2 regions of the Actinoplanes sp. ATCC 53533 genome follow, and region 2 is predicted to be linked to the other one. Evidence: riboswitches for the same ligand, from Rfam matches in the RefSeq annotation. Region 2 holds a riboswitch; the other holds the start of a gene.
The links. Region 2 has a riboswitch for thiamine pyrophosphate ahead of DMB66_RS12130 (ECF transporter S component). Riboswitches for the same ligand answer to the same signal wherever they lie in the genome.
Positions count from the first base shown of each region.

Region 1 (5,056 bases), on a different contig from region 2:
AGCAGGGTCCGATCGTCCCCGATGACCTCGAGCTTCACCAGGTCCGTCTCGAACGCGTCGCGGGCGAGATGGGCGGCCTTCACCGCGTCGGCGGCGGTGTAACACCCCGCGGTGTTCGGCAGGATGCGCATGCCGAGCCGGTCGAGCATCGGCAGCAGGCCGGGCCCCGCGGCGTCGACCCGGCGCAACGCGACCGTGACCAGCTCGGTGCCCGAGGCGACGACGGCCGCCTCCAGTGCGGCGAGGCTCTCCGCACCGCCGGTGCCCAGGATCAGCCGGGACTCGCCGAACATGTCAGCCCCCCTGCGCCGCGGTGAGCACCTCGACCCGGTCGCCGTCGCGCAACCGCGCGGCGGGCCACGAGGAGCGCGGCACCACCTCGCCGTTGACGGCGACCGCGACGCCACGCCGGGCGGTGGTCAGCTGTTCGACCAGCGCCTCGACGCTGACCACATCGACGTCCCGCGCGGCGCCGTTGACGATGACCTTCATCCGAACCTCCCCGGTGCGAACGCGTCCAGCAGTGGCGCCGACTTCCCGGTCGCCACCAGTTCGGCGATCAGATCGGCGGTGACGGGGGCGAGCAGCACCCCGTTGCGGTGGTGCCCGGCGGCGACGATCACGCCACCGGTGTGCGCGCCGAGCAGCGGCGCGTTGTCGGGGGTGGCCGGCCGGTGCCGCACGAGGGTCTCGACCAGGTCGCATTCACCCAGCTCAGGCACCAGGTCGGTGGCCGCGCGCAGCAGCTCGAGCACCTGCCCGGCGGTGACCGTGGCGTCGGCCCGTTCCTCCTGGGTCGCGCCGACGACCACCTCGCCGTCGGCGCGGGGCACGAGATAGACGTGCCGCCCGTCGGCCCAGCCGCTGATCACGTGCCGGAGCAGGCCGGGCTCGCCGCGCAGCCGCAGCACGAGACCCTTGACCGGCCGCACCGGCAACCCGGTCAGCGCGGCGGTCCCGGCACCCGCCGCGATCACGACGGCCCGATCCGCTCGCGCCGCGCTCTGCTCAGCCCCATCCAGCCTGGCGGCCGGGCCGGCTTCGACCGCTTCGCCTGACGTCGGGTGCTGGTTGGGCTGGACGAACCCGGGCTCGGGCTCGATCAGGTCAGGCACGATCGCCGGGCCCAGGGTCGCGCGCAGGGCGGCGACGACCCGGCGCGGGTCGACCTGACGGTCGTCCGGGGCGTGCGCGCCGCCGCGCAGCCGGGGTGACAACGCCGGCTCCAGCTCGCGGAGAACGCTGGGCAGCAGCGAATTCACCCCGAGCCCGTGCTCGCGCCGGTATTCCCAGAGCCGGCGCGCCTCGGCCAAGTCGTCGGCGGTGAGCGCGACGCTCAACGTGCCCACCTCGTCGTAGCCGACATCGATCCCGCTCTCCCGCTCCAGCTCGGCGGCGAACCCCGGCCACCGCGCCGCGGAGTCGACCATGAGCCCGGTCAGCGCCCGCTGACCGAATCCCGCCTCGCCGGCCGGGGCGAGCATGCCCGCGGCCGCGTACCAGGCACCGTCGTCGCCACCGCGGTCGTGGACGGTCACCGTCAATCCGCGCTGCCGACACCGCCAGGCGATCGAGAGCCCGATGATGCCGCCGCCGACGACCATGACCTCGGTCGCCGTCATCCCAGCGCCCGTAACAGGTCCTCGGTGGCCCGGCCCGGATCCGCCGCGGCCGCGACGGCGCCGACCACCGCGACCGCGGCGGCACCGGCGCCGATCAGCGACCGCGCGTTGCCGGCGGTCACTCCCCCGATGGCGACGATGGGTGTGTCCGGCACGGCAGCCGCGACCACGCCCACCGCGTCGGGCCCGAGCGGGCCCGGCAGTCCGGTCTTCGTGGTGGTCGCGAACGCCGGCCCGACTCCGAGATAGGAGGCTCCGGCGCGGCGCGCCGCCCGCGCCGCGGCGACGTCCCGGCAGGTGGCGCCCAGCACGCTCACCGGACCGAGGACCTTGCGGGCCACCGCGACCGGCAGGTCGGCGGCGCCCACGTGCCCGCCGTCCGCGCCGACCGCGAGCGCCACGTGCAGCCGGTCATTGACCAGGCACAACACCCTGTACGGGCGGCACAGCTCCAGGACGGCGTCGGCCAGTTCGTAGGCGTCGCGGTCGCTGACGTCGTCCTCGACGCGGACCTGGACCGCCAGCCGGTCGCAGCCGCCCAACCGCTGGGCGGCGGCGATCGCGGCCGCCACCACCAGCAGCGGCTGCCGGCCGGGCCGGGCATCCGTGATGACGTGCAGGTGCGGAAAAGCAGGGCCCACAACGCGCTCCTCCCTGCGCCGGCATGATCCGGATCAGGTTCGACGGTCGGGGGCCGCGACAGCCCCCCTCTCAGCCCGGTGCACCGGACTCCCGTGGGGTTGTTTCCGAGCAGACGGTAACCCGCCTCCCGCCGCCCGTAAACCCCCGCCTTCCTCCACTGTGGGTGGTCACACGGTCGCGCAGCGCCCGCACGCTGCGGGAACGGGCGCCGGCTCCCAGGCGAAGACGGGCGAGGAGATCAGCGCACGTCCCAGACCGGCTCGGGGGTCTCCACGACCTCGCCGTCGCTCTGGAAGAGGACGAAGCGGTCGAAGCCCCGGGTGAACCAGCGGTCGTGGGTCACCGCGATCACCGTGCCCTCGAACGCCTGCAGCCCCTCCTCCAGCGCCTCGGCCGACGCCAGGTCCAGGTTGTCCGTCGGCTCGTCGAGCAGCAGCACCGTCGCACCGGAGAGCTCCAGCAGCAGCACCAGGAAACGCGCCTGCTGCCCGCCGGACAGCGTGCCGAAGATCTGATCTCCCTGGGCGGCGAGCTCGTAGCGGTTCAGGGCCTTCATCGCGCCCGCGCGGTCCATCCCGGACCGGTGGTCGTCACCCCGCCAGAGGATTTCCACCAGGGTACGTTTCAGCAGCTCCGGCCGGTCGTGCGTCTGGGAGAAGTGACCCGGCCGGACCCGGGCGCCGAGCCGGGCGACGCCGTTGTGCGCGACGTGGGCCAGCGGCGCGCCATCGACCGGCTTGTTGTCCACGTCGGGCGCGGTGCCACCGGCCGCGAGCAGCCGCAGGAAGTGGGACTTGCCCGTGCCGTTGGCGCCCAGCACCGCGACCCGGTCGCCGTACCAGATCTCCAGGTCGAACGGGAATGTCAGATTCTCCAGTTCGAGCCCGGTGCACATCACCGCCCGCTTGCCCGTCCGGCCGCCGCGCAGGTTCATCCGCAGCGACTGCTCCTTGGGCGGCAACGGCGGCGGCCCGGCCTCCTCGAACTTGCGCAGCCGCGTCTGCGCCGCCTGATACCGCGACGCCAGCCCGTCGTTGAACGCCGACTTGGTCCGCAGCGTGAGGACCAGCTCGCGCAGCTTCTCGTGCTCCTCGTCCCAGCGCCGGCGCAGCTCCAGCAGCCGTTCGTGGCGATCGGACCGGGCCTCGTGCCAGGACGCGAAGCCGCCCGGATGCGTCCAGGCTCCGCCGCCCTCGACGGCCACGACCCTGCTCGCCGTCCGGGCCAGCAACTCCCGGTCGTGCGAGACGTAGAGCACCGACTTCGGCGACTCGCGCAGCCGCTCCTCCAGCCAGCGCTTGCCGGGCACGTCGAGGAAGTTGTCCGGCTCGTCGAGCAGCAGCACCTCGTCGCCGCCACGCAGCAGCAGATCGAGCGCGAACCGCTTCTGCTGACCGCCGGAGAGCGTCCGCACCGGACGATGCCGGACCTCCTCCCACGGCTTGCCGAGGATAGCGACGGCCACGACATCGAAGAGCACCTCGGCGTCATAGCCGCCCGCCTCGCCCCAGCCGGCGATGGCGTTGGCGTAGGCGATCTGGGCCTTCTCGGCGTCCGGCTCGCCCTCCAGCGCGGACTGGGCCGCGGCCAGCAGCGCACCCGCGGCCCGCAGCGGCGGCGCGACCAGCGACAGCGCCAGGTCGTCGAGGGTACGGTCATCGCCGATCATGCCGATGAACTGGCGCATCACGCCGAGCCCGCCGGTGCGCGCGACGCTGCCGATCGGCGTGGGCGTGTCCCCGGCGATCAACCGCAGCAGCGTGGTCTTGCCGGCCCCGTTCGGCCCGACCAGCGCCACCTTCGCACCCTCGCCGACCCGGAAGGACACGTCGGAGAAGAGCTCCCGGCCGTCCGGCAGCACAAATCCAACTCCGGACACGTCTACATAGCCCACGCGAGCATCCTCCCCGACAAGCTGTCGTGGGTCAGTTGGTTTTCCCGGTCACCCGCAGCACCCGGAACCCCCGCTGGCTGGCCGTTCGCGCCACATCCCAGCCCATTGACGTGAGCCAGGTGTGCAGCGAATCACCACCCAGGTTCCGGTTGATCACCAGCCAGCCGACACCATCGGGCGCCAGCCGGGGCAGCCACCGCTCCAGCAAGGCGTGCAGCTCGGCCTTGCCGACGTGGGTGGGCGGATTACTCCAGATCTGGGCAAAAGTGACGTCGGCGGGCACCTCGTCCGGGGCCGCGACGAGCACCCGGTCGGCGAGCCCGAGAGCCGCCGCGTTCTCGGCTGTCAGGGCCCGGGCACGGGCATTGACGTCGATCGCGTGCACGGTGGCGGCCGGCGCCTCGCTCGCGAGCACACACGCGATCGGGCCGTAGCCACAGCCGAGATCGAGCAGGGTGCCGGTGGTCGCGGCGGTGGGCAGGTCACCCTTGCGCAGCAGTACGGCCGTCCCGGGATCGAGCCGCCCGGCGGAGAACACCCCACCCGCGACGGCCAGGTCATAGGCGCGCCCAGCGGCGGTGAACTGGATGCGGCTCCGCTTCTCAGGAGCAGCGGGCTCGGCGCTGAAATAATGGTCGGCGGTCACGCGCCCATCCTCCCCCAACGTCGGGAGTACAACGACGCCAGGCCAGCCGAGGGTGCCGCACAGCCTGTGCGTCCATCGATCACGGTGCCCTCCTACCGTGACCTGCATGCCTGGCGACGCACACCCCCGCTCCGCCCACCGCGCGAGCCCGGCAGGCGGACTCGCGTTGCTGAACCCGCAGGCGCTGGTCCGCCAGGCCCAGGCCGGCCAGGCCCGCGCCCGCCGAGCGATCATCCGGCAGGCCGTCGCCCG
Region 1 covers NZ_QHHV01000030.1:9,718-14,773, reverse strand. Annotated here, with positions in the region: gene DMB66_RS11895 (thiazole synthase) at 1-293, opposite strand, end outside; gene thiS (sulfur carrier protein ThiS) at 295-492, opposite strand; gene thiO (glycine oxidase ThiO) at 489-1,622, opposite strand; gene thiE (thiamine phosphate synthase) at 1,619-2,242, opposite strand; TPP riboswitch at 2,257-2,368, opposite strand; gene DMB66_RS11875 (ABC-F family ATP-binding cassette domain-containing protein) at 2,503-4,158, opposite strand; gene DMB66_RS11870 (class I SAM-dependent methyltransferase) at 4,190-4,804, opposite strand.
Region 1: it holds a riboswitch for thiamine pyrophosphate, as region 2 does, so the genes downstream of both, thiE (thiamine phosphate synthase) here and DMB66_RS12130 (ECF transporter S component) in region 2, are expected to answer to the same signal.

Region 2 (7,383 bases):
GTAGGCCACCCGGCCGGACCCGGTGGTCCTGGCGTCGGCCCGTTCCGGCTTTCAGCCGATGATCGGGCGGAACAGTCCGGTCAGGACGCTGGTCGTCAGGGCCGCGGCGGACACCAGCGTCGCGCCGATCATGAGGGCCGCGTCGGCCCGGCCGAAGACCTGCCGGCGGGCGTACGTCCGGGGAGTGCCCGCGTCGAAGCCGCGCGCGTCCATCGCCACCGCCAGCCGGGTGCCCCGGCGGATCGCGCCGACCAGCAGGGCGAACGCGGTGGAGACGAAGAGTTTCACCCGGGCGACCGGGCTGCGCCCGGCGTCGATGCCGCGTGCCCGGCGGGCCAGGCTGAGCATCTGCCACTCCTGGCCGAGCAGTGGCACCAGCCGGAAGGCGGCCAGCGCGCCGATCGCGAACCGGGCCGGTGCCCGGACGTTCTGCACCAGGGCGTCGGCGAGGTCGGTGGGATCGGTGGTGGCGAAGACGATGATGCCCGGCAGTGCGATCGCGAAGACCCGCAACACCATGCCCAGCGCGGTGATCAGCACCCCCGTCGTCACCTCGAACGGCCCGAGCGTCGCCACCGTCGCCCCGGTGCGCTCGGCGGCGAACATCACCAGGGTGATCACGATGCCGCCGGCGGCGAGCACCAGCGGCCAGGCCCGCCGGAACAGGGTGCCGTAGCGCATCCCGAACAGCGGCAGCACGGCCAGTTCGACGGCCAGGGCGATGGTCGGGGTCAGCGGGTCCAGGGTGGCGATCAGCGGCGCGCTGAACAGCAGGGCGGCGGCGAGCTTGGCGACCGGGTTGCGCCGCGCGAGCGGTGCGGTGCTGGCCTCGAAGGTCGGCAGGGTGAGCGTCATGCGGCCCGTTCCAGCCGGTGGACGGAGTCGGCGACGGCCGCCACGAAGTCGGCGTCGTGGGTGACCGCGACGATGCCGTGGCCGTCGTCGCGCAGCCGGGCCAGCAGCTCGACCAGCTCGATCCAGGTGCGCCGGTCCTGGCCGAAGGTGGGCTCGTCCAGGACCAGCAGCCGGGGCGCGGTGGCCAGCGCGGTCGCGACGCTCAGCCGGCGCGCCTCGCCGCCGGAGAGGGTGTGCGGGTTCGCACCCGCCAGCTTCGCCAGCCGGAGTCGCTGGAGCAGCTCCTCGACGATCCTGCTCACCTCGGCCTCGGGGCGGCCGATCCGGCGCGGCCCGAGCGCGAGTTCGTCGGCGACCCGGTGGGTGACGAACTGGTGTTCCGGGTCCTGGAAGACCGAGCCGATCCGGGTGGTCAGATCAACGGCGCGCCACCGGTACGGCGCACCGCCACCTCGCGCGTCGATCGTGCCGGACGTGGGCTTCAGCAGGCCGCCGAGCAGCAGCGCGAGAGTGGACTTACCCGCCCCGTTGGGACCCGTCACGGCCAGCACCTCGCCGGCCCGGGCGGTCAGCGTGGCGGGCGGGAGGCGATGTCGCAGGGTGACGGCGTCGGCGCGGACCAGGGAATCACCCGGACCGGTCACGGCCTTGCGGGCGGCGACGGCGTGGCCCGGCACCCAGACCCCCTCCTCCGCCAGGCGGTCGCCGTGCGCGGCGAAGACCGCGCCCGGCGGGCCGTCGGCGCGGACCCCGCCGCCCGGCTCCAGCACGACCACCCGGTCGACCAGCGTCAGCGCCTCCGCGACCCGGTGCTCCACGATGATCAGTGTGGTGTCGTCGTCGAGGGCCCGGGCGATCGCCGACCGGATCAGGGCGGCCCCGGCCGGGTCGAGGTTCGCGGTCGGCTCGTCGAGCAGCAGCAGGCCGGGCCGCAGCGCGAGGGTGCCGGCCAGGGCGAGCCGTTGCTGCTCCCCGCCGGACAGCGCCGCGGTGGGCCGGTCCCGGCCGTAGCCGAAGCCGACCCGGTGCAGCGCCTCGTCGACGCGGGGCCAGATCTCGGCGGCCGGGACCCCGCGGTTTTCCAGCCCGAACGCCACGTCGTCGCCGCTGCGCGACATGACCAGTTGGGTCTGCGGGTCCTGGAAGACGATGCCGACCCGCTCGCGGGCCTTGCGTGGGTCGAGGCCGTCGATCTCTGCTGTGCCCTCGGCCTCACCCGAGTCGTCGGGCAACAGCCCGGCGAGCGCCGCGAGCAGGGTGGACTTGCCGGCCCCGGACGGACCGAGCAGCAGCACCCGCTCGCCGTGCGCGATGCGCAGGTCGACCCCGCGCACCGCCCACGCCTTGCGGCCGGCGTGCCGCCACCCGAACCCCCGCAGGACCACCTCGCCCATGATTTAGACGGCGGCGCGTTCGCGGCCCGACGCGAACCGGTCCAGCACGCCGGTCTGCGCCAGCGCCCGGGCCAGCAGGACGCTGCCCAGGCCCGCCACGAGCACGGCACTGACCGTGGTGATCGCGATGTACGGCAGCCGCAGCGTCGCCCAGGACGTCCCGCCATACCAGACGAAGGCGTCGTAGACGGACGCGGCGATGCCGGCCGCGGCCGCCGCCAGCAGGGCGACCGGCAGCTTCCACACCTTGTACGCGAACACGGCGAAGACCAACTCGGCCGCGGCCGCCTCGAGCGGGCCCTGCAGCACCAGGGTCCAGCCCCAGCTCGTGCCGAGCGCGACCGACACCAGCGCGGCCAGCGTCAGGGTGTAGAAGGCGGCGCCCGGCTTGCGGATCACCAGGGCGCCGAGGACGGCCGGCACCAGCCAGACGCCGTACAGGATCGCCCGGCCGGGCAGCGGGATGGCGTCCGCCGGGCCGTTCCAGAGCAGGCCCCAGGCCCAGAAGATGACGCCGAAAGCGACCGCGAGGATCGAGGCGATGACGATGTCGATGGTGCGCCAACGATGGTTCATGTGATGTGCCTCCCAGCTCGTACCGGGAGGGGACGCTGCACCGCGCCGGGGACGTCTCCCGGACACGGCGCGGCTGGAGAAAGACCGAGCTCCCTGCGCTGGCATTACCCAGATCAGGTTCGAGGGTCTGCGGTGTCACCCGCACTCTCAGCGCTGCGCGCTCCCCTGTCGGTGAAGCCTGTTATCGATGGAACTTGTCGTCAACAAGCTTCATTGCATGTGTTTCGATGACGCTAACACCGTACGGCCGTACGGAACAGCGTAGGAGGCGTCACATGCAGATCGAGGCCAGAGGGCTCACCTTCGACGTGTACGAGGGCGGCCCGGCCGATGGCGCCCCGGTGCTTCTGCTGCATGGATTCCCGCAGGACCACCGCGAGTTCGACCTGATCCTGCCCCGGCTGCACGCCGCCGGGCTGCGCACCTACGCCCTCGACCAGCGCGGCTACTCGCCCGGCGCGCGGCCGGCCGCGGTCGCCGACTACCGGCTCGATGAACCGACCGCCGACGCGATCGCCGTGCTGGACGCGCTCGGGGTCGACAAGGCGCACGTCATCGGGCACGACTGGGGCGCGTCGGTGGCCTGGCTGCTCGCCGCCGGGCATCCCGACCGGGTCAAGACGCTCACCGCGGTCTCGGTGCCGCACCCGCGCGGGCTCAGCGTCGCCCTGCACAACCAGCCCTCGCAGAAGCTGCGCTTCGCCTACATGGGCGTGTTCCGTTCCCGGGCCGCCGAGCGGCTGCTGCTCGGCGCCGGCGGCACCGCGCTGCGCCGGATGATGCGCCCGATCGGCGCCCGGGCCGGGCTGTACGCGACGGCGATGAGCGAGCCCGGCCGGCTCACCGCCGCCCTGAACTGGTATCGCGCGATCTCCAGCGGTCAGTTCGACGAGGTCGGCAAGGTCACCGTGCCGACCACGTACGTGTGGAGCGACGGTGATCCGGCCGTCGGCAGGCCGGCGGCGCTGGCCACCGCCACCTGGGTCGCGGCCGACTACCGGTTCGTGGCCCTGCGCGGGATCGGGCACTGGGTGCCGGAGGAGGCGCCGCGCGCCCTCGCCGACGTGGCGCTGGCACGCATCGGCGTTTGACGCTGTCCGGCAACGGGCAATCCTGCGGCCACCGACGAGGAGGTGCGATGGCCGCGGAGCAGCGACGGAGCAAGCATGAAACCGAGAAGGAGCGGTGGGACCGCAATTTCGGGGACCTACTGCAGGAACTGCGCGTGGCCCAGACGGGCGTGCAGATCCTCTTCGCGTTCCTGCTGACCCTGCCCTTCAGCAACGGCTTCCCGAAGACGACCGCCTTCCAGAAGGACACCTACATCGTCGCGTTGCTCGCCGCCGCCGCGGCGACCGCGATGATCATTTCGCCGGTGGCCTTCCACCGGGCGCTGTTCCGCCAGGGCCGCAAGCCGGAACTGGTCCGCTACGCGCACCGGATGGCCACCGGCGGGCTGGCCTTCATGCTGATCGCGATGGTCAGCAGTGTGCTGCTGATCACCGACTACCTGACCAACATCTGGGTGGCGCTGGCGCTGACCGGGATCGCCGCCCTGTTCTTCCTGACCTTCTGGGCCGCCATCCCGTGGTCGCGCCGCCACTGGGCCGACGACGACGAGGACGACGTCTACGAGGAGGAGGCGGCGGAGCCTAGCGAGCCTTCGCGGGCTTGAGCCCGAGCTCCTTGAGCTCGAGCGCGGCCAGCGCCCGCACCGCCGCAGCGTCGCCGTTGCGCCAGGACTGGGCGATGTCCGGGCCCAGCTTCGCCAGTTCGTTCAGCGGCCGGCTGGCCAGCGCCCGCAACGCCAGCAGGTCCTGGCCGGCCGGCTCGTTGCGGACCTTGGCGGCCACCGCGGCCCGGCGCATCCAGCGCAGCCGCAGCGGCAGCCAGAGAAACAGCACCAGGGCCAGCGGGACCGCGATGATCAGCAGGGCCATGGTCAGCGCCAGGTTGTCCACGACCTCCTGCTGCTGGCGGCCGGCCTCGGCGAGCGACTTCGCGGCGTCGGCGGCGCTGTTGAACGGCGCGGTCAGCTCGTCGCCGACCAGCGGCACCCGGCCCACCTTGCCGCCGATGTCACCGAGGTTGCCGGCGATGCCGGTGCCCGCCTCCTGCAGTTTCTGCCCGGGCACCCCGAGCTTCTCGACCATGTCGTTGATCCAGATCCCGGCCCGGATCCAGGCATAGACCCAGAACACGACCAGAAGATCGGTGAGCAGCTGACGGATGGCGGTGGGCAGCCGATCGGCGTACATCTTCACGCGCCACAGCCTCCCACGGCCGGCCTAGGAGCGCTTGGCCGCGCAATCCGGGCAGGTGCCGAAGATCTCCATGGTGTGCGAGACGTCGACGAAGCCGTGCCGGCCGGCGACCTTCTCCGCCCAGGTCTCGACGGCCGGGCCCTCCACCTCGACGGCCCGCCCGCAGGAGCGGCAGACCAGATGGTGGTGGTGGCCCTGGCTGCACCGGCGGTAGAGATGCTCACCGCCGGGCGGGCGCATCACGTCGATCTCGCCGGCGTCCGCCAGGCCCTGCAGCGTGCGGTAGACGGTGGTCAGGCCGACCCGTTCCCCCCGCTCACGCAGGATGGCGTGCAGGTCCTGGGCGCTGTTGAAACCCTCGGCGTCGGCGAGGACCGCGCTGACCGCGCTGCGCTGTTTCGTGTTTCGGACCACGGTGCTCTCGTCGGTCATGCTGAGCCTCCTTCGTCATGCTCTCCCGGCCCTCGCGGTTGCGGCCGCGGCGCGGCCCGGCGTCGCTCGGTGCAGTCGATCATGACCCTTCCCTGGCGTGGCTGACGGCGTCGGCGACGATGTGGGCGACATGTTCGTCCACGAGTGAGTATGCGATCTCCCGCCCCCGTCGCGCACCTCGGACCACGCCGGCGCCCCGCAACACCCGCAGGTGTTGCGAGACCAGCGGCTGCGGAGCGCCCAGCTTTTCCACCAACTCGTGCACGCAGCGTTCGCCGGCGCCGAGCTCGGCGACGATCGCCACCCGGATCGGCGCGGACAGCGCGCGCAGCAGCTCACCGGCTGCCTCGTACGCCTCGTAGCCGGTGGTCGTCACCGGATTCACGTTACTGCTCATCGGGCTTCCGCCCGCAGGACGACCTCGGGCGGTTCGAGCTGGGCCGTGGCGCGTTGCGGGGCCGGGCTCGCGCGGCGGCGCAGCACCCGCCAGACCGCCGCGCCGACGGTGATGGCGAGGAAGACCGCGATGGCCAGGATCACGATCGTGGCGCCCGGCGCGGTGTCCACCTCGCCGGCCAGCGTGACGCCGGCGGCGGCGGCGCCCACCCCGATCACCATGGCCGTGGTCATCGTGCTGAGGAACCCGCGGGTGACCTGCTGGGCCGCCGCGACCGGCACCACCATCAGCGCGCTGACCAGCAACAACCCGACGGTGCGCATGGCGATCGTGACGGTCACCGCGGTGGTCACGGCCATCAGCAGATTGAGGGTACGGACGGGGAGCCCCGACACCCGGGCGTACTCCTCGTCGTTGCAGACCGCGAACAGCGCCTGCCGCAGCCCCAGCATCGCGATCAGCACCGCGACGCCCAGCACGGCGATGACGGTCAGGTCCTGCCGCGACGTGGTGGTCAGCGAGCCGAACAGGAACTGCATCAGGTTGGCGTTGCTGCTGTCGTCGGAGAGCCCGACCAGCACCACCCCGCCCGCGATGCCGCCGTAGAAGAGCAGGGCCAGGGCCAGGTCGCCGGAGGTACGGCCACGCTCGCGCACCAGTTCCACGCCGATCGCCCCGATGACGGAGACCACGACCGCGGTCAGCACCGGGGACTGGTGCAGCAGCAGTCCCACCCCGACGCCGGTGAGCGCGACGTGCCCGATGCCGTCGCCGATCAGCGACATCCGCCGCTGCACCAGATAGATGCCGAGCGCGGGGGCGACCAGACCGATGATCAGCGCGCCGGTCAGCGCGCGCACCATGAAGTCGTACTGAAAGAGGTCCAAGTCTTCAGCCCTCTCAAGGGTGGCGGCGGGGGCGGGGGGCCATGTCAGCCGGCCGGCATTCTGTCGGTGGGGGCGACGCAGATCCGGGCCCGTTCGGCCTCGGCGTGCGGGTGGACGTGGTCGTGTCCGGGCTGGGCGTGGTGGCCGGCGGGCTCGGGCACCGCACCCTCGTACGCGATCCGGCCGTGGTGCACGACCACGGCCTTGTCGATCAGCGGCTCGATCGGCCCGAGCTCATGGGCGACCAGCAGGATCGTGCCGCCCGCGCCGGCGAAGCGGCCCAGGGCCGCGGCGAACGCGTCCTGGCTGGCCGCGTCCACGCCGGCTGTGGGCTCGTCCAGGACGAGCAGGTCCGGGCGCCCGGCCAGGGCGCGGGCGATCAGGGTGCGCTGCTGCTGGCCGCCGGAGAGCGTGCTGACCGGGTCGCCGATCCGCTCCAGCAGGCCGACGTCCGCCAGGGCGGCGCGGACGGCCTCCCGGTCGGCGGCGCCGGACGGGCGGAAGATGCCCCGGCGGGCCAGCCGCCCCGACGCGACGATCTCGCCGACGGTCGCGGGCACGCCGCTGCCGGCGCCCAT
Region 2 covers NZ_QHHV01000031.1:2,031-9,413, forward strand. Annotated here, with positions in the region: gene DMB66_RS12120 (energy-coupling factor transporter transmembrane protein EcfT) at 52-855, opposite strand; gene DMB66_RS12125 (ABC transporter ATP-binding protein) at 852-2,249, opposite strand; gene DMB66_RS12130 (ECF transporter S component) at 2,253-2,825, opposite strand; TPP riboswitch at 2,898-3,002, opposite strand; gene DMB66_RS12135 (alpha/beta fold hydrolase) at 3,101-3,916, shown strand; gene DMB66_RS12140 (DUF6328 family protein) at 3,964-4,500, shown strand; gene DMB66_RS12145 (hypothetical protein) at 4,478-5,083, opposite strand; gene DMB66_RS12150 (Fur family transcriptional regulator) at 5,114-5,521, opposite strand; gene DMB66_RS12155 (metalloregulator ArsR/SmtB family transcription factor) at 5,601-5,918, opposite strand; gene DMB66_RS12160 (metal ABC transporter permease) at 5,915-6,805, opposite strand; gene DMB66_RS12165 (metal ABC transporter ATP-binding protein) at 6,850-7,383, opposite strand, start outside.